4 regions of the Litoribacterium kuwaitense genome follow, and region 2 is predicted to be linked to each of the others. Evidence: riboswitches for the same ligand, from Rfam matches in the RefSeq annotation. Region 2 holds a riboswitch; each other region holds the start of a gene.
The links. A riboswitch is a leader RNA that binds a small molecule or an ion and turns the genes downstream of it on or off. The one in region 2 is predicted to bind thiamine pyrophosphate.
Positions count from the first base shown of each region.

Region 1: linked by a shared signal. The riboswitch ahead of G4V62_RS15395 (thiamine-binding protein) and the one ahead of tenA (thiaminase II) in region 2 are both predicted to bind thiamine pyrophosphate.
Region 3: linked by a shared signal. The riboswitch ahead of thiD (bifunctional hydroxymethylpyrimidine kinase/phosphomethylpyrimidine kinase) and the one ahead of tenA (thiaminase II) in region 2 are both predicted to bind thiamine pyrophosphate.
Region 4: linked by a shared signal. The riboswitch ahead of thiE (thiamine phosphate synthase) and the one ahead of tenA (thiaminase II) in region 2 are both predicted to bind thiamine pyrophosphate.

Region 1 is NZ_JAALFC010000037.1:19,485-24,497, forward strand. Features, by position in the region: gene cshA (degradosome RNA helicase CshA) at 1-137, opposite strand, end outside; gene G4V62_RS20670 (STAS domain-containing protein) at 710-1,627, opposite strand; gene cls (cardiolipin synthase) at 1,967-3,475, shown strand; TPP riboswitch at 3,520-3,626, shown strand; gene G4V62_RS15395 (thiamine-binding protein) at 3,803-4,099, shown strand; gene G4V62_RS15400 (ABC transporter permease) at 4,127-4,858, shown strand; gene G4V62_RS15405 (ABC transporter substrate-binding protein) at 4,898-5,013, shown strand, end outside.
Region 2 is NZ_JAALFC010000056.1:7,148-12,160, reverse strand. Features, by position in the region: gene G4V62_RS17675 (sugar phosphate isomerase/epimerase family protein) at 1-187, shown strand, start outside; gene G4V62_RS17670 (hypothetical protein) at 305-604, shown strand; partial or broken gene G4V62_RS17665 (DMT family transporter) at 804-1,168, shown strand; gene G4V62_RS17660 (DMT family transporter) at 1,168-1,479, shown strand; TPP riboswitch at 1,604-1,706, shown strand; gene tenA (thiaminase II) at 1,850-2,548, shown strand; gene G4V62_RS17650 (LysR substrate-binding domain-containing protein) at 2,743-3,648, opposite strand; gene G4V62_RS17645 (YeiH family protein) at 3,767-4,774, shown strand; gene G4V62_RS17640 (hypothetical protein) at 4,882-5,013, shown strand, end outside.
Region 3 is NZ_JAALFC010000028.1:31,752-36,764, forward strand. Features, by position in the region: gene G4V62_RS13480 (response regulator transcription factor) at 1-532, shown strand, start outside; gene G4V62_RS13485 (sensor histidine kinase) at 522-1,634, shown strand; gene G4V62_RS13490 (GNAT family N-acetyltransferase) at 1,641-2,024, opposite strand; gene G4V62_RS20360 (GNAT family N-acetyltransferase) at 1,964-2,203, opposite strand; gene thiD (bifunctional hydroxymethylpyrimidine kinase/phosphomethylpyrimidine kinase) at 2,614-3,426, opposite strand; TPP riboswitch at 3,530-3,635, opposite strand; gene G4V62_RS20365 (GNAT family N-acetyltransferase) at 3,735-3,977, shown strand; gene G4V62_RS20370 (GNAT family N-acetyltransferase) at 3,974-4,267, shown strand; partial or broken gene G4V62_RS13510 (ABC transporter ATP-binding protein) at 4,387-5,013, shown strand, end outside.
Region 4 is NZ_JAALFC010000001.1:149,541-154,553, forward strand. Features, by position in the region: gene G4V62_RS00780 (M14 family metallopeptidase) at 1-311, shown strand, start outside; gene G4V62_RS00785 (YqgU-like beta propeller domain-containing protein) at 411-1,454, shown strand; TPP riboswitch at 1,496-1,603, shown strand; gene thiE (thiamine phosphate synthase) at 1,683-2,510, shown strand; gene G4V62_RS00795 (thiazole synthase) at 2,516-3,286, shown strand; gene G4V62_RS20500 (FAD-dependent oxidoreductase) at 3,299-3,685, shown strand; gene G4V62_RS00800 (FAD-dependent oxidoreductase) at 3,631-4,419, shown strand; gene G4V62_RS00805 (DUF2759 family protein) at 4,470-4,655, opposite strand.

The sequences.
Region 1 (5,013 bases), on a different contig from region 2:
GCTTGACCGATCACGTCAGTCCCTTGAAGAGACAAAGGAATGGACTGCGCCTGAATTGGCGTTGCCTCCTCAAATCCCATTTGTCCGATTGCTTCAAGAATGTCATTGCCTAAACCTAGCTCATTAAATTTTGCCAATACTTTTTCTGCTACTTATCACATATACAGCACTTTCTTGGATTACGTATTCACCGTCTAATCCTCTCAATCATGCCTAGGCTTCTTCACATCAAATTGATTGAAATCATCCGAGCAGTTCAAAAAAGGGAATCAAACGCCCCGTACTCTATATGCTCTATCAGTAGCAGAGTCACCACCTTTCATCTTTTAAGTGTGCGACCCTCTCTGCAAGGGGGCTTTCATGCTTATGTGTACCACTATCTCCGCAAAGCGCGGGCTTTTATCCTATCTATAAATAGACCGGGTGCTCCTATATCGGAGTTCCGTCATCCACGGCCCAATGGTTTACTCGAATCATCCTTTAGGACGCCATTGCTGCTCCTAGGCCAACGCTTTAAAAAAGCACTTCCCAAACGATGCGGAAAGCGCCTCAGCTGTTCCTTGAGCAAACCTTCGGTGACACTCTTTACCGCTTCGTCCCGCTCGTTGCTTATTGACGACAGCATTACTCACCTATGTTAGCATTATTAAACCTTTCCCGCAATCCCACATTCTCATACACGAATGTAAAGTGTATTTTAAAACACTGTTTATGACGGGGTATTTAAGTCTTTTGTTTTTTGTAAATGAGATACAACACCAATATGCTCTAATGCTTGTTGGACGCTTCCAAACGTATCTATTTCTTTAAATGAAATGCCGAGAGACACAATTGTCTGCGTCACCAATGGCTGTAATCCTGTTAAGTATGCCTTTATCCCGATCAACTTAAGAGATTGAGTAATTTGGTAAAGCTCACGAGCGACATAGGTATCCATGTTCATAATCCCAGAAACATCAATAATCATATAATTTAATCGTAAATCCATACTGCGCTTTAACGTATTGTCCATGATAAAGTGTGAACGATCCGTGTCAATCTCGCCAATTAAAGGAAGAATCGCCACACCGTCAAAAACCGGAACGACAGGGACCGATAACTCCCTAATGGATTGATGAGCCGCCTGGAGGAGATTGTCTTGATTTTTTAAAAACTGTTTCATAAAGGCAATGATGGCCTCATCCATCGCCAGATCAATACGACAACCCGCTGTCAGCAACCCACTTTCGTCTAAGCGCCTGTCCTCAAACTCTCGTTCCATGCGCTTCCAAATCGCCAACCGAGTGTATTTTAAAACTTGTAAAGCTCCATGTAAGCTATGGTCGTTTTGTGCTGCAAATTGAGAAGCATCACTCACCCAGCTTTGTAAATGGTCGTTTGTGTGAGTGGTATCTGGTGACTCAGTCAGTTGTTCGGCTAACGTATTGATTAACCTGAGAAACAGTTGATCGGACTGACTGTTCCTGAGACCATTCAACTTTTTCTCACCATACGTCATCATCCATTCATCAGCTTGGTTACGTAAATGAATACCTTCTTTTAGCAATATGTCTTTTATATTTTTCAACACGTCTTCCATGATCCTGCTGTATAAAGGGACGTCAAGGCGCCGTAAACTGTCCCCCACCAGCACCGCCACCACCTTTCCTGTATTTAAAAGCAAAAGGCCGAGCCACAGCAACTCAATTGCTAGAGCACCAGCCTAGTCCGTTAGCATTTATGAAGTAAGTCCCATTGCTTTTCCCGTTTCCTCATATAAATAAACAAGTATTTTACGTCTATAAAAATTTTATATCATCCAAAAAATCAATCGGACCCTGCATTGCTTAAGAAAACCTGGTCATCTAAGCGTGCATATCCGTAAAGACTTGAATAGGTCACACGAAAACCAAGCCTAAATAATGGCATAAACGGGTATATCCTTATCATTGCAAGGACTGCTAACAACGGAAAGGGAAAACCGACAATGAAACAAACGAGACAGGTCTTTTTAATGTTGCTATTGATTGCTTCTTTCTTCCTAGGGATAAGTGATTGGGTCGATGACAGAGAACGCTTCATCTCTTGGCTCATCTATGGCTTCATCATAGCTTCAATCTGCTTTGCCATTCTACTCGAAGGCCGAAATCCTTACAAAACACTCCTCTGGATTTATACAATGATCTTCTTCCCTATTGCAGGCTATGCCCTGTACTTAATGACCGGGCAGTTGGAAGTAAAGGGACACTTATTCAGGCAAAAACGACAAGACAATCGCTGGTACTTTGATCGCCTCCATAACAACAAGCCTCGCGATACGTGGCAAGGTTTAGGAGAAACAGAAAAAACGATCTCTACTTTTATTCAACAAACGACAAAAAATGATATGAGCTTCTATACGAATGCCGATATACTGACAAACGGCGAAGAAAAATTCCCCGACCTGATCACCAATTTGAAGACAGCGAAACACTTTATCCATTTAGAGTACTATATTTTTCGCTCAGATCACATCGGGACGACGATCATTGACATCCTTTGTGACAAAGCGGAGCAAGGTGTAGATGTCCGTGTCATTTACGATGGCATTGGAAGCATTCAGTTGAAGCGCAAAGCCATTCAACGAATGAAACAGTCCGGTGTCAACATTTATGCATTCCTTCCATTGAGTGAAGGACTCAAAACCCAAAAAGTTAATTTTAGAAACCATCGCAAAATCGTCATTATCGATGGGCAGACAGGTTATATCGGTGGACTGAATATCGGAGACGAGTATATCGGTCGTTCACGAGAGTTTAACTTCTGGCGCGACACACATGTCAAAATTAAAGGTGAAGCCATTCAACATTTGCACACGATTTTTCTAATGGACTGGCAATATGTCAGCGGAGAAAAATTGCCCATTAAACAGTTCATTTCCAATGAAGCACTTTTACAAGAAAGTGCGGATGGTGGTGTACACATCGTGTCAAGCGGTCCAGATTCTGAGCAAGGAACAATGGCCGACATCTACTTTACGATGGTCACTGAAGCACGACAATCGGTATGGATTGCTACGCCTTATTTTATACCTAACAAAGCGATGCGTACGGCGTTAAGCACAGCCGCCTCCAGAGGTGTAGATGTTCGTTTAATGGTACCGGAAAAAAACGATGGTTTTTTTACTCGCTACGGGACACAATCTTACTTTGCAGAGCTCTTATCTAAAGGCGTAGATATTTACACGTACCATAAAGGTTTTCTCCATGAAAAAGTCATCATTGTCGATGAAAACGTCGCTTCAATCGGGACAGCGAATGTCGACCTGCGCAGTTTTAACTTAAACTTTGAAGCGAATGTATTTCTGTTTCAATCAAAGGCTGTCGCTACACTTGTAAATGATTACCAATCCGACCTTAACGATTGCAGGCAAGTTATATCCTCTGAATGGAAAAACAGACCTTTTTCAATGCGGGTGAAAGAATCCTTTTCTCGCTTATTTTCACCGGTCTTGTAGACAGTAGACACCTTATGATCTGAATGCTATAGTGTACTTGAATTGAATATGCTGCGGGGAGCCGTTTTTGGCTGAGAGGGTGATTTGTCACCGACCCAAAATACCTGATCTGGATCATGCCAGCGAAGGGATGTCAGCGAGTTGCCGCTTGTTATAGATCATGTGGCTACTTTTGCTTTGGTATATACATCGCTTCTTTAGCGATGTTTTTTATGCGCAAAAAAAGCATGAGCTGTTGTGATCATACACCGCTATCAACTTAAACGAGTCGAAGGCGTTGTTTACGCAGTGATTCAATGATACATCAAATGAAGGGAAGGAGATCGTATGTCCACTGTAAACTTAGGTTTTCAAGTATTACCGAAAATGAATCCTGGGGAGAGTTCGTATGACGCTGTTGACCGCGCGATTGATGTCGTTGCTCAGTCTGGTGTTTCTTATGTGGTCGGACCAATGGAAACGGTGATGGAGGGAGAATTAAATCACCTTTTGCAAATTGTCAAACAAGCCCAGGACGCATGCATTGCTGCAGGTGCTCATGAAGTCATGACGCATGTAAAGATCCATTACCGCCCAGATGGAGGCGTCACTCTTGATGAAAAAATCAGCAAATACAGAGGGTAAAAAGTATGGAGCGGCATCGCCTTACCAGTGCTATTCATTTTACTCCTCCTTCTCCTATGGGAAATCGCCACTTGGGGGACAGGAATTGAACAGTGGATTTTGCCACCACCTAGCGTCGTCATACAAACGCTTTGGGAAACACGTGATTTATTGTTCACCCACATCGGCCCAACCTTAATGGCAACATTTGCTGGCTTAAGCATTGCTATTATCGTCGCTGTGACCATCGCGACGTTAACAGACGTAGCCTATTGGATTAGACAAACTATTTACCCACCGCTCGTTATTTCGCAGACGATCCCGATTATCGCTTTGGCACCACTGTTTATGATTTGGTTTGGCTATGGCTTATTACCTAAAATTATTGTCGTCGCACTCGTCTGTTTTTTTCCTATTACGATTAGCCTAGCCGACGGATATCGGCAAGTCGATCCGTCCATGCTCAGGCTTTTACGTTCAATGGGCGCGTCCCGCTGGCAGCAATTTAAGATGGTTAAACTTCCAGGCGCGCTTCCTTCATTTTTTTCCGGCTTACGAATTGCTGGCACTTACAGCGTCATGGGAGCTGTTATCGGTGAATGGCTCGGAGCGAGCAAAGGACTTGGCGTGTTTATGACGAGATCTTCTCAATCGTTCCAAACCGATCGTGTCTTTGCAGCGATCATCGTCGTCGTGTTGCTCAGTTTGACCATCTTTTTACTTATTGAGGTCTGTGCCAGACTCACAATGTCATGGCACTACCAGGCGAAAAAAAAGTAATACGAAGTTTTGCCTAGAAAAATCAAGGAGTGAATCACAATGAAAAAACATCATATTCTTCAGGTTGGATGGCTCGCCTTACTTTTATTACTCGCAGCATGTACAGACGCGCCTTCGGACCAAAGCTCAAACGATACTGCGGGGAACAAAGAAGC
Region 2 (5,013 bases):
AGCATATGCACATTCGTTTCACGTGAAACCCCCTGAGCTACCAACTGGGAATATTGACGAAGAGGAATTGCGGCGAATGCTTCAAGCTGTCTCATCAGAAGCACCCCTCATTGTGATAAATTCTTTTCCAGGAAATATGTGGAACGGTATTGCGAAAGTAAAGCAGGCGGTTGAAGCACAGTATTAAGGTGTGCATCCATTATGAAAGAATAATGAAAGCTTGTCCTTATGCGATTTCCCCTGTTTATTCTTTCGGTATTTGTGGTATAGTTCAATTGAGGAAATTAATTAAAAGGAGAAGATTATGTCTCTACCTACAATACTTAAATGGGTTACAGGTGTCATCGAAGCGGGGTTAGGTATTCCTTTTATTGGCGGGATATTTATTGTAGCCAACGGATGGGCGCCACTTTGGATCATGCTCGTTGTTCATGTCGTCGTCTTGCTTATCAATCGATCACACAAAAAACGTATCATTGGTCCAGCGTTTGGTATTGGTGCAAGCTTGCTAGGCTTTATTCCAGTGGTCGGGATGATTAGCCATATCGTCGCTGCCATTGTTTTACTGATTGATGCATATGTGTCAACGAAAGAGGAGAAGTAACAATGATGCCCGTGTAAACGGGTTTTTTGTCGTCCTTCTGATGCTAAGGTGGTAAAACGAAGAAGGGCAAATTTCCCCCGTTTCATTATAAAAAAAGCGAGAGTGATCAGAAGAAATTCTTGCTCTACAGCACCTTTCCCCTTATAATACGAACGGTAGGTAGTTGTAACTAACAAACGGTAGTTAGGGGAGAGAGGCCATGACAGAAAAGAAGGCTTGGACGTATATATTTTTGCGGCCGTGTTAGAAATTGCTTGGGCGTTTGGAATGAAAATGTCTGAAGGATTTACACGACCATTAATCAGCTTTGTCACAATTGCCTTAATTGTCATTAGCTTTTTTGTTTTATCGAAGAGCATGCAAGTTGTCCCTGTAGGTACTGCTTACGCTGTGTTTACTGGCGGAGGCGCTGTCGGCACAGCGATCATTGGCATGACCTTTTTGAATGAGGAAACGAGTATCATTCGGGTGATCTTTATCGGAATTCTCATTACAGGCATTATTGGGCTTAAGTTCGTATCCGGGGATTCTAAAAAGGCACAGTCAGAAGAGAGGGCGACATAATGGCTTGGATCATTTTACTCATCGCAGGTTTTGCAGAAATCGGTGGCATTCTTGCTTTGAAAGCGTCGGAAGGATTGAGCCGTCTGAAGCCAACGATTTTTGCCATTGTTTTTGGCGGATTGAGCTTTTATTTGTTGTCCGTTGCTCTCAAAGAATTGCCGTTAAGTACAGGGTATGCGGTCTGGACGGGAATCGGCGCTGTTGGCAGCGTATTGTTCGGAATGTGGATTTATAAAGAGCCAAAAACGGCTGCCCGCTTGTTTTTTATTGCGCTCATTGTGACCGGTGTCGTAGGCCTTCGGTTTTTTTAAGCGCATGACGTATTGTCTCGCGGATGTTGACGATGATGCATGTAAAATATTTAAGGTCGCAACAGGATTACAGTACACCTTGACATTAAGAGCTCGGTTAGATATGTTGAAAGGGAATACAATGACAGTCCACTGGGGGCGCCATTTGGCTGAGATAAGGAGTGATCCTTAGTCCCTTTGCACCTGATCTGGTTAATGCTAGCGTAGGGAAGTGGAGACGGCTCATGATGCGTTTTTTAAACCTGTGCATACGACCGTTCCTACGTGTTTAGGAGCGGTTTTTTTGTTGGGTACAGACAGTCGTTTAGTCGTTTTCATGAAGGCAATGCATAACAGGTTCCCCAGTAGCTGATCTACAAGGAGGATTCTGATGTCATTTACTGAAATGTTACGCGCTGAGAATGATGCCACGTTTGAAGCTATTTTTGATCATCCGTTTGTTCAAGGGTTAAAAAAAGGTGATGTACCGAAAGAAGCATTAATCCATTATGTGAAACAAGATTTCGAATACTTAAACGCTTTTATGAAGGTTTATGGATTGGCGATTTCAAAATGCTCATCTCGAGAGGATATGTCACTGTTTAATGAGCAGATTTCGTTCGTGTTGCACAGTGAGATTCACCCGCACAATAATTTGTGTCAAGTGGCGGGCGTTCGCTATGAAGAGCTACAAGGATTTCCTTTGGCGCCAACGGCAAACCATTATGTTATGCATATGATGAATACAGGGCACCAAGGTACGCTTGGGGAAATTATGGCTGTGTTGCTGCCGTGCCCGTGGACATACCTTGAGATAGGGAAACGGTTAGTGAATGAAGTGAATCCACAGCCAGGTGAGCATCCCTTTTATGACTGGATTCATTTTTATGGAACGAGCAGTATGGATGAATTAACGAAAAGCTTGCGTACATGGCTAGACGCATACGTAGAGGAAAAAGCGGCTCCGTGGGAAAAGGAAAAAATGCGCGAAGCTTTTGCGAAAAGTTGTCAGCTAGAGCTCGGCTTTTGGGAAATGGCGTACAGTGTAGAAGAATGGCCCGTTCAAAATATTCTCGAAGACATGAAGTGATGTCAGTCCACGTGGATCGCATCATGGTGTCCTTTGTTTAACTTAAAAGCGTTGACTGTTGAGACGTTAAATGAATTGAAATCCCCTTTCCTATGTAGATGTTGGAAAGGGGATTTTGCGATTTTAAACGTGTAATTATGTAATTGGCACCGTAGAGGTGCAGTAACCAACTAAAATATTCAAAAGCTGATGTGCTATGGCGTTGTTTTTATTTGCTGCTCGATCGAAGTCTTTAAATGGTTGATAAAGGCATCGACAAGTAAGGTTTTTGGAGCTTTAGGAAGAATGAGGTAAAAGTGACGTTTCGTTGCGGGCCAGTCGATCATTGGGACAATCGAGATTTCTTTATGCTGCAATGCTTTTTGCACAACCCATTTGGAAAGAATGGACAAACCGAGTCCGTTGGCAACGGCTTCTTTGACGCCATAATTGCTAGAAATCGTCGTTTTTTGTGACACGTGGATATCGTTGTTTTTAAGAAAATCATCCATATAGGCTCGTGTGCCTGACCCTTCCTCTCTTTGCACCCAAGACCATTGGGAGAGCTGTTCCTTCGTCACTGGAGCATCTAGCCGGTCGGCCAGGTCATTTGGTGCGATGAGCACCATTTCATCTTCCATCATTGGTATGACGTCGAGCTGAGGGTGCTGAACGTGACCTTCGACGAAGCCCATCGTATACACGCGTTGATACACATTTTCGACAATATTTGTTGTATTTTCAATGGACATCGTTAATTCCACCGCTGGGAACGATTTTTGAAACGGGGCGAGCAACGTTGGCAGGACAAATTCTCCAATGGTGTAGCTTGCTCCGATTGATAAGGCACCTTCAACGCGCTGATTCATGCGGGCGATGTCTTCGATCGATTGATCATAATGCTCGACAATTTCTTTAGCTCTTTTGTAGAAAAAAGCACCTGTTTCCGTTAAATGAAGAAAACGTTGGGAGCGATCAATCAGAATGGTATTAAATTCTTCCTCCAATTGCTTGATATGTAGACTTACACTCGGTTGTGATATTCGCAATTTTTGCGCGGCTCTTGTGAAGTTTTTTTCTTCCACAACGGTGATAAATGTTCTAACGGGCTCAAGGGCCATCTGATGTCCTCCTCGTCATTAATCTTTCTGATGATTTTGATCAGGGATTTGTATTTCACGGCGCGTGTTCTATTTAGTATAGTGCAGAGACAAATAGAAGAAAATGGGGGAGACATAAATGGAACAAATGCAACATCGGGAGAACGTGCGGTTCTTCGGGGGGGTCATGTTTACGCTCGTTCTCGCACTCGCCGGTTTTTTATTGGCGCGCATACCTGGATTGTCCGCGGTCGGGCCATTAACGATAGCGATTGTCCTTGCCATCGTTTACCGGTCTTTTCTTGGTTATCCTCAAAAAATAAAGGCAGGAGTTGTTTTTTCTTCAAAAAAAGTGCTTCGCTTTGCGATCGTGCTTTATGGTTTTCAATTGAACTTAAATGTCATTTGGCAGGATGGGCTAGGTGTTTTGTTAAGCGGTGCTGTCATAATCGTCCTTGCCATCGGCGTTATGCTCTTGATCGGGAAATGGTTTAAAGCCGATCGTTCGTTGAGTATGCTGTTAGGTGTTGGTACTGGTATATGCGGTGCTTCAGCGATCGCAGCAGTGTCACCTATTATTCGGGCGAAGGATGAGGATACGGCGATTGGTGTTGGTCTCATAGCCCTTGTCGGTACGGTGTTTGCGTTGATCTTTACGGCATTAAGCCCTGTTTTGCCTTTAAGTCCGGTGCAATATGGAGAATGGACTGGCTTGACTATCCATGAGGTTGCGCAAGTCGTTCTTGCTGGGGCTGCCGGTGGTGAAGATGGCTTAGCGATGGCGCTTTTGGCGAAATTAGGCAGGGTGTTTTTGCTTATTCCAGTCTGCTTCATTCTCATGGCTTTAGTATCTCGTAAGAATGAAGGTCGTAACGTGCGTGCGCCGTTTCCCTGGTTTTTAATTGGTTTTGTGGCAATGAGTGCCCTTGGGACATATGTTCTCGGTCCGGTCGTACCGGTCACTGAACAGACAATGGAGTTTGTATCTACATCTGCTAGCTTTTTATTGACGATGGCGATGGCGGGCTTAGGGTTAAATGTTGACATCCGTCAACTTGGCCAAAAAGCATGGAGACCGCTACTTACATTAATTGTTACAAGTGTTATCGTGTCCGTGGCGGGGTATGTTTTAGTCGTTGCATTTTAATGATTTATGATTTGTCGCGGTTCGTTGATGCATAGTTTCTCACAGATCATCCACACTATGTAGAAAGCAGGTGGCTTGACTACGCAAATGATAAAGCAGGTGAGATGATGAAAATGCAACCTCCATTAACCCGTGATGATGTATTAAGGCCAGCGAATGTGCGACGGTCGGCAAGTGACGATTTTAGTGAGCTTCAAGCATTGCAGGAGACGGCAGATGAACCGTCCTCGACCGCACAT
Region 3 (5,013 bases), on a different contig from region 2:
AATGGATGGGATTGAGGTTACGCGGCGGATTCGTGAAGTTAAAGATACGCCAATCCTTATGGTCAGTGCAAAGGCAGAGGATATGGATAAGATTCTTGGGTTGATGACCGGAGCAGATGATTATATGATTAAGCCGTTTAACCCGTTGGAGCTGATCGCACGGGTCAAGTCGTTACTGCGTCGTTCCTATCAGTATAAACCTAATTCCCCAGCTGAAGAAGACGAGGATCATGCTCATTTGCTACAATGTGGCCCACTGACCATTAACACGGCTCGCCATGAAGTGACGGTTGACGGTGACGTTGTTTCATTAACGGCAAAGGAATTTGATATTCTTCATCTCATGGCTCAGCATCCTGGTCGCGTGTATTCAGCTGAAAATCTATTTGAACATGTATGGAAGGAATCGTATTATTCGTCTAATAATACAGTGATGGTTCACATTAGTAATTTACGTGACAAGATTGAAAAAAAGCTTGGATACAAAATGATTCATACGGTGTGGGGAGTTGGATATAAACTTGAAACGTAAAATCGTTCACCCGCTACAGCTTCAGCTTTTGATTACGATTGGTCTTTCTGCTGTGCTCGGAGTACTCGTAGCGATGGCATTTATTTTTGTATGCATCATTATCGTTTCTATCGGCATCGTACCTCCGAGTATTGTCGATTTAATTCGTAATCTTTTTGGCATAAATTTGGCGATCTTGATTGTCGGAGTTGTTAGTTCACTCGTTTTTTTCGCCTTATTTATTATTTTTTTCACCCGTCGCTGGATGAAGGAGCTAGAGCAAACCATTCGTGGCAGTGAGTATATCGCCCAAGGGAAATTTTCTTACCGGCTTCCCTTCTCACGCAATGAAGAAATCGATCAACTGAGGACAAATTTAAACGCTGTGTCAACGCAATTAGATAGTGCTATTGCCGAGGAGAGAAATGCGGTTCAGGCAAAAAATGAGCTCGTTTCTAACGTGTCTCACGATTTGCGCACGCCTTTAACATCGATCATCGGCTACTTGCGTTTAATTGACGAGGATCGTTACAAAGACGAGGTTGAGCTGCGCTACTTTACAGACATTGCTTACCGTAAATCTTTACGGCTGAATCGAATGGTAAACGACTTGTTTGAGTATACACGCGTAAGCTTCGGTGGAATCCGTATGAATAAACGCCCTTTGGATATTGTTTCTCTCTTACAGCAGCTAGGTTCAGAATATGACAATTCATTTCGCGCTTTGGGAGTTGAATTGAGTATTCATGGTGGTGAGAGGTCGGCAGTAGTTTTGGCAGATGGTGATCAGCTTGTGCGAGTTTTTGAAAACCTTTTTGCCAACTCCGTCAAGTATGGAGCGCAGGGAGGGAAGATTGATGTAGAGATTGAGCTGAACGGTGATGCTGTAGGTGTGAAGGTCATCAACTACGGGGAACCTATTCCAGAGGAGGACCTTCCTTATTTATTTGATCGGTTTTATCGTGTAGATAAATCGAGAACGGATGATCATGGGGGATCAGGACTTGGTCTGGCTATCTCTAGAAGCATTATTGATTTACATGATGGGAAGATACAGGCGGACAGTACCCATGAAAAAACGACGTTCCAAGTCACACTTCCATTGTGGGAGAGGGCTTCTTGACGAAAATTAATGACGCTTCGTCAAGTGTAGCCATTCTCGTTTTAGCAGCCGATGCATGATGACGTCTCGGAGCTCGCCATCCTGCATAATATAATCTTTTAATAAACCTTCTTGCTGAAAGCCAAGTCGTGTGAGTAATTTTAATGACGCTTTGTTTTCAGGCATGACCGTCGCCCCAATTCGCAGAAGTCTTCCTTCCGAAAACCCCCAATGGATCATTGTTGCTAGCGCTTCAGTAGCATAGCCGTTTCCCCAAAAAAATGGGTCCAGCTCGTAGCCCATTTCCACTCGCGCATTTCGTGGCGAGCATTCATGAAAGCCGCAGCTGCCTATAAAGATCGGTCGGCCGTTTTGGTTTTTTCGATTGCCCAGCGAAGACCCCAGCCATATTGAACGCTTTCCCGCAAAGAACGCACTAAAAGGACGGCCTCCTCAAAGGTCGTTAGTTTTTCCATGCCATACATTTTTGTGACTTCTTTATTGCTTAAAATTTGAAAGAGCGGTTGGGCATCTTGCTCTCGTAACGGGCGGAGCCGCAAGCGGTTCGTATAGAGTGTTGGTACGTCCATTGGACAGACCTCCTTAAGAACGGATCGTCAATTACTGTCCTTGAATTGTACCATGAAATAAGTGGTGACATTGATGTCATGCGATCCTTAGCTAAAAAAACCCCGCATCCTTTTGCAGGTGCGGGTAGAAAAGGGGGTGGTTCTCAGGTGATTGATACAGATCGTGCTGTAAATATATGTTAACATATGAAGAAAATAAAATATAATCATTTAGCAGCGCTATTGCAAAAATGCATCATATGATACAGAATATTCAGAATGATAATTTCTTGAATGGGAATAACGAACTAATTTTAGGGAGTAACAGACCATGAATCTTGGAGAAAAAATCACAGCTCCCTTGATTGTATAAAAGGAACTATGATCCATTGAAAAGGTTTGGCAAATAAGAGACGATAAGAGAATACTTTTTATTTGTTTTGGCGACGGCGCCATGCCCAGTGGTTTGTTGGACCGTTCCCGTGACCGATATTTAGACTGTCTTCAATAGCAGCCGAAATAAATGCTTTGGCTGTTTGGACGGCTTCTGGAATAGACGCTCCTTTTGCCAGTGCGGCTGTAATGGCAGCTGAATACGTACAGCCTGTGCCATGGGTATGTTTTGTTGCAACTCGGGGAGAGCTAAAGCTGTCAAAGGCACCATTTGTGTATAAGATATCGGTTGCTTGCTCGTCGTCCATACGATGCCCGCCTTTTAACACACAAGCCGTTGCCCCATAGACCTCTACAAGTTTTTTTGCTGCATCTTTCATATGCTCTATTGTCGTAATGGACTGACCGACCATCTCTTCAGCTTCCGGAATGTTTGGCGTCACGACAGTCGCCAGAGGGAGCAATTCGTTTAACAGACTGCTTCGAGCGTCTTCTGCAAGCAAAGCGTCTCCACTTTTAGCAACCATCACCGGATCCATCACATAATTTTTTACTTGCTCTGTTTTTAGTACATGTGCTGTTACTTCAATGACCGGAACGGCAGAAAGCATGCCGGTTTTTACGGCGTGAGGTGGCAGATCTTCAAAGACGGCTTTTAACTGATCCTCAATAAAAGAAGTCTCCATATTAACGAAAGAACGTACACCTAACGTGTTTTGGCTGACGACAGCTGTGATAGCGCTTGTGCCGAAGACATCAAGCTCTTGAAACGTTTTTAGGTCAGCTTGAATACCTGCCCCTCCCGACGGATCAGTGCCGGCAATCGTTAAAGCAATAGGTAATGTCATCATGAACCCTCCATATGTATTAAGAACTGCGAGAGAGCCACAATAAAAAAACCGTCTGCTTCTGGTCATCAGAGAGCCACACGGCATATGAAAGCATGGTAATCATAGCTTTAGCCGATAGCTTCCCTACGCTGGTCTTAACCAGATCAGGTTCAAAGGGTCAAAGGATTACTTCTCTCAGCCTTTTTACTAAGGCTCCCCTAGCAGTCTTTCCTGTATATGTTGATCGTAACTCAATGACCGGCTATTGTGAAGCTTTTGCTTCAGAAAATTGGTTTTCTCCTGCAAATTGTAAAGGAGGTTCATAGCAAATGACGATTTGTGCTGACGACATAGACATTCGTCCTCTGCAGACAGTAGATATCCCAAAAATGTCCAAATGGCTGCAAAATCCAAGCCTGTTACAGTATTATGAGGGGAGAGACCGTCCGCATGACGAGTCACTCGTCCAACACCGCTTTTTTCGCAAAGAAAAGACGAAGCGAAGATTCATTATTCTTTTTCGCCATGAGCCGATCGGCTACTGTCAAGTTTATCAGCTGGAAATGATATGAAGGCCGGTTATGGTTTTCGGGATGAACGGATGACTCTAGGGATGGACCAGTTTATTGGCGAGCCCAATTATTGGGATCGGGGGATTGGACAAGCGTTTATGAATTTCATGTTAAAACGGTTGACTAAGGAATTTGGCACGTTTCGGGTGGTCGTTGACCCTCGGATACAAAATCAACGAGCGATTGCGTGTTATTTAAAAAGCGGTTTTACGAAAAGGAAAGAGTTACCACAGCATGAGTTGCATGAAGGTGTTTGGGAAGATTGTGTGCTGATGTCTGTAGAGGTGTAACAGAAAAACGAGCTCATGAAATACAGTATCTCTAATTGACAGATGGAGATTGCAAAAATGAAACCTTCTTCTGTTTATTCGCGTATATTTGTTAAACAACAAAGGAAGGAGACTGAACAATGGACGGTCTCACATTTCATCAAGTGAGTAAAGACTTTGGAAAAAATCGAGCAGTTGACCGGCTTGATTTCCATATTCCACAAGGGCAGATGTTCGGCTTTTTAGGAGCAAACGGTGCAGGGAAAACAACGACGTTTCGCATGATTCTCGGCATTTTTTCCCCTTCTGAAGGTCATATTGAATACAATGGGCAGCTGATGAAGCCGATGAGTCATGATTGGATTGGTTATTTACCTGAGGAGAGAGGGCTTTATGCTAAACAGACAGTAGAAACGCAACTGACCTATCTCGGTCGTTTGCGCAATATGAAGCGAGGTGACGTTAAAAAGGAAATAGCGGCGTGGCTTGAACGTTTTCGCATTCCTCATTACGCCAAAAAAAAGGTAGAAGAGCTGTCGAAAGGAAATCAGCAAAAAATTCAATTCATCGCGTCTGTATTGCACCGACCGAAGCTCGTCATTTTAGATGAGCCGTTTAGCGGGCTTGATCCCGTCAACGTCGAACTCTTTAAGAGCGCTGTAAAAGAGCTGGAAAACAGAGGAACGACCGTGCTTTTTTCCAGCCACCGTATGGAGCACGTGGAAGAGCTATGTGAGCATATTTGCATGCTGCGGCAAGGAAAAGTC
Region 4 (5,013 bases), on a different contig from region 2:
ACGATTTTGAGCAAGTCGTTGCTTTTCACACCCAAGGCAAAGTGATTTATTGGGGATATCAGCACAAAGAGCCAACGGTATCAAGACAAATAGTGACTTCGTTTCAAAACGTTTGCGGTTATGAGCCGGTCCAAACCATTGACAGTCACGCTGGATTTAAGGACTGGTTTATTCAAACGCATAGACGACCAGGGTTTACAGTAGAGCTCGGAAAAGGGATCAACCCGCTGCCGCTGAGTATGTATCGTGAGATATATCAGGCAACAGAACAAATTATGGCCGCCTTTTTAAAGACAAAAGATTCCTGCTAAAAAGAATAGAGTGGAAACGATTGGTTTTTCATTGTGAAGTCAAAACCTAAACGGTAGAATAGAGAGAAAGAATGATAGATGATGGAGAGAATAATGTGGATGAAAATGTTGAAAGGGGTCTTGCTTTTTTGCCTAATCTTATTGGTGAGCTGTAATCAAGCGTCATCCCTTGGTCAAGCAAGTGTCAGTGCGAAAAGCTTAGAATTAAAGCAGGTCGGTATCAATGGCCTTGTCACTTTAGAAAGGACAGATGATGAGGCTTGGGAATTTATTCAATGGAAAAATAACGCGGAATTATATTTCTTAAAAAGGGAGCCTGAGAAGACCACGATCGTGCTTTATCATTTACATACCGGCTCGCAAAAAGTGTTATATGCGACAACGGATATTGTCAGTGCTGCCCAATATGAGCGAAGCCAGCAAAGGTTTGCTCTTCATACAAGCCAAACAGGGACAGACAGCACATTGTTAATCATCGATTCGGACGGCAACGTGTTAAATAAAAAAACAGCACAGGCCAATGACCTGTATATTGCGTTAAACCCTATGAATGCCTCGACTATGGTCATCTCTTCATTTAATCGAGACTGGAGCTTTAACACAGAAGTATGGAACTACGATACGGATGAGGTTATGAAAGTGGATACGGCCTCACCATTTGTCAAATGGATTAATGCATCTTCACTCATGTACCAAAATGCTGAAGACAATTCGCTTCATGTCGTTGAGAAAGAAGCGCATTCGGACATTCCCTTGCAAGCAGCTGTGAAGGATTTTTATATTGATGCACCAAATGTAGCCTTACTCCTAGAGCGTGAGTCTCGTCTCATGATCGGTATATATAAGATCGTAGAAGGCATTTTTCAAGAACAAGCGATGATTCCGTGGAAGGGAGACAGCTTTTTTTTGCCACCGTTGCAATTTCATCCGGAAAAAAACCAATTTTTTGTCATGCAAAATCGTATGGAGCAATCAATGTTACATACGTATCGTTTAAGCGATGGTGAGTCGCTGCAGGAGGTTCAATTGCCGATGAATCATCGTCTCGATGTATCGCCGAATGGTGAGTGGGCTATCGTACATTCTTACGATCAGGCAACGATTGTTCGCTTACGATCTAGCGAGACGAAGGAGATTTTGTAGCTGAGTTGAGAAATCTTTGATCATTTGAGATAATATAGTGAATGAGTGACTAGAGGTGCCCAATATGGGCTGAGAAAAAGAAATCGATTCTTTTACTCTTTGAACCTGCTCTGGGTTGTTCCAGCGAAGGGAAGTCACGGTGTAACGTTAGATGGGTTGATTTATACCATCCGTACAGCCGTTTCCCTATGGAAAACGGCTTTATTTTTTATAAAGGAGGATTTCTATATGCAGCTGGGACCCGTTTATTCTATTACAGGAGAAGTTTTTCATCCAGGTGTATCCATGCTTGAAGTCATGGAAGAGGCGCTCAAAGGTGGAGCTAATATTGTGCAGCTAAGAGATAAACATTCTTCTAAGCCAGTCGTTTATGAGAAAGCAAAGCAGCTAAAAAAGCTGTGTGATCAATATGATGTACCATTCATTATAAATGATTACATTGATATTGCTCTTGATGTGGATGCCACAGGGGTTCATCTCGGTCAGGACGATACACCGATTGAAGAAGCTAGAAGGCAGCTTGGTCCAGGTAAAGTGATCGGTATTTCAACTCACGGAATGGAGCAAGCTTTAGACGCACAAGCGAGAGGTGCGGATTATATTGGGGCAGGACCAGTCTACGAAACGAACACGAAAGAAGATGTTGTTGCGCCGGTAGGTCTTGAATATATTAAAGCGTTAAAAGAAAGTAATCTTCATATTCCGTTTGTTGCGATTGGTGGCATCAAGCTACACAATCTCCAAGAAGTCATCGAGGCAGGTGCAGCAAGCATTTGTATGGTGAGTGAAATCGTTGGGCATCAAGATCCCGCCTATGTCGTTCGGAAGGCGCATGAGTTGTTAAAAACGCATAACAGCATTTCGGTTCAATTGAATGGTAAAACGACAACAACGAACGTAGAAACGGTAGAAGCGCTTGTTAAAGAAATTGGCATTGACCCTGGTCTCGTTGTTACAGAAGTGGATGGGCAGATTATTCAAGAGGAAGACAGACATTCTGTTCTTCTTCACGATGGTATGTCAATAGAAATGGTTCAGTTTGTCGGAGGAGGATAAGCTTAATGAATCAATCATGGACGATTGGGGGGAAGACGCTCACTTCACGAATTTTTCTTGGGACTGGGCGATTTCCGAACCCGTTTGTACAAAATGAAGCCATTGAAGCATCAGAAGCTAACGTGCTAACGTTTGCCGTTCGGCGTGTCAATGTCGAAAATCCGCATGAAGATGCTATTTTACAACATTTAGATCGGCCGTTTGTCTACTTACCAAACACTTCTGGGGCGACAAATGCCGAAGAAGCGATTCGAATCGCAAAATTAGCGAGAGCGAGCGGGCTAAGCGATTGGATCAAAGTAGAAATTAGCGTTCAAGACCGAACGTTAATGCCTGACCCGATTGAAACCCTGAAAGCGACAAGGATACTTGTTGAGGAAGGTTTTAAAGTCTTTCCTTATACGTCCGACGATCCTGTGCTTGCCCAACGATTAGAAGAAGCCGGGGCGACAGCTGTTATGCCAGGTGGGTCACCGATAGGAACAGGCTTAGGGTTATTAAATCCATACAACCTACAGCAAATTTGTGAAACATTAACTGTTCCGGTCGTGATTGATGCTGGTATTGGCTCTGCTACAGATGCAACGTCAGCGATGGAGCTAGGCGCCAGTGCGGTGTTAATTAATACCGCAATTGCTCGCGCGCAAAACCCGGCAGCAATGGCTACGGCGATGAAGCATGCAGTCATGGCTGGGTACACAGCAAGACGTGCGGGGCGGATTCCGAAAAAACAATATGCGACTGAGAGCAGTCCGATCCACGGTAGGCTTTCGTAAAGGAGAGAGAACATGCCGCAGCAATCGATCAACATTGTAGGCGGAGGAGTCATCGGCCTTTCCATTGCTTTTGAAGCAAGACGACGAGGGTACGACGTCCGTATTTTTGAAAAATCCGCCTTTGGTGGTCAAGCATCCGGAGCGGCAGCTGGAATGCTGGCACCATATGCGGAGGTTGAAGAGGACCCAGATGATTTTTTTGTCTTATGTCAGGATAGTTTGCGTCTGTTCCCTGATTGGAAAGACGATATTCAATCCGTCAGCGAACAGCCATTTGAATATACTGCTAGCGGCAGCTTAACGGTTTTTTTCATGAAGCCGATCAGCTGGCTGCTGAAACGACGATGGAATGGCAAAGTAGCTTTGGTGTTGAAGCAGAATGGTGGGACCATCATCTAGTGCAAAAAAAAGCGCCTGGACTTAGTAACAGAATTACCGGCGCCATTTATCGACCTGAGGAAGCGCATGTATATGCGCCACATTACGTGCAATCATTAAAGATCGCTTGTGAACGCATCGGTGTGCAATGCTTTGACCATACATTTGTTCAACCGGTGCAGGATCTTGAAGCAGGTCATGTAAAAGCCGGAGATCACGTGTATGAAGCGGATCAACTAATTATTTGTTCAGGTGCATGGGCAAAGGAATGGGAGGAAGCTTTAGCTATTGATATTCCCATTATGCCGATTCGAGGGCAAATTTGCGCCTATCAAGAGCCACCATATTCTCTGCCGTATATCGTGTTTTCAAGCCAAGGTTACCTCGTTCAAAAAGAGACAGGCGTCGTCGTCGCAGGAGCGACAGAGGATATTGCTGGATTTCAAACGAGTGTAACTGAGCAAGGCATTCAACGATTGCAACGGTGGGCACCAAAATTAAAGCCTTCTCTGCAAGATGTAAAGCCCTTCCATCAATGGGCGGGATTACGACCAGCGACGAGAGACGGTTATCCGTTGATCGGTCGTGTAACGAAGAACCCGGCCGTTTTGTTAGCTTGTGGTCATTATCGAAACGGCATATTATTATCACCGGTGACCGCTAAGCTTGTTGCTGATCTACTGGAGGAAAAATCGGGCGTCAAAGAACGACTTCAATCGTTTGACCCGACCCGTTTTCAATTAAATGCTGTATAAAAAAGCCGTTAACCCTTTGACGAATCGTCGGGTTAACGGCTTTCATTTCATTAATAGGTTTGCGGACCATTAACAATAAGGCTGACGAGCGTGCTGACGGAAAACCATCCGAATACAGCGACCGTTGCTGCAGAGAAAGCAACAGCAATAAAATTCTTTGCGGAAAACGATCGGAAGAATCCGAAGACACCAAGAATCGTAATGATCCCAAAGATAATGATGATACCCAAGATCATCCCTCCCTTTCTAAACAGTGCATTGCTTGACACGTTTTTTAGAGCCTGCAACACGAAGAGCATGAGCATCCGGAGATGTGTCATGGCTATAGAGCTTTCATTAAGTGGTTGTCTACATGCCATGATACAATCCATTCATTCATGGCGAAGCTTACATGCATGACATACATGACGAAACGCAAACAAATGCTATGTATTTAAGCCTCGCTAGATGAGAGATCAGCATACGCATAAGACATTCATGGACAACGAGGGAATGTCCCTTTGAGCTCATAATGATGCAATTCGATTCCTCGTTCGTGAAGGCATGCCAACGTTTTTTTATTATATATAGAACGCATACATCCCTGTCGGATAT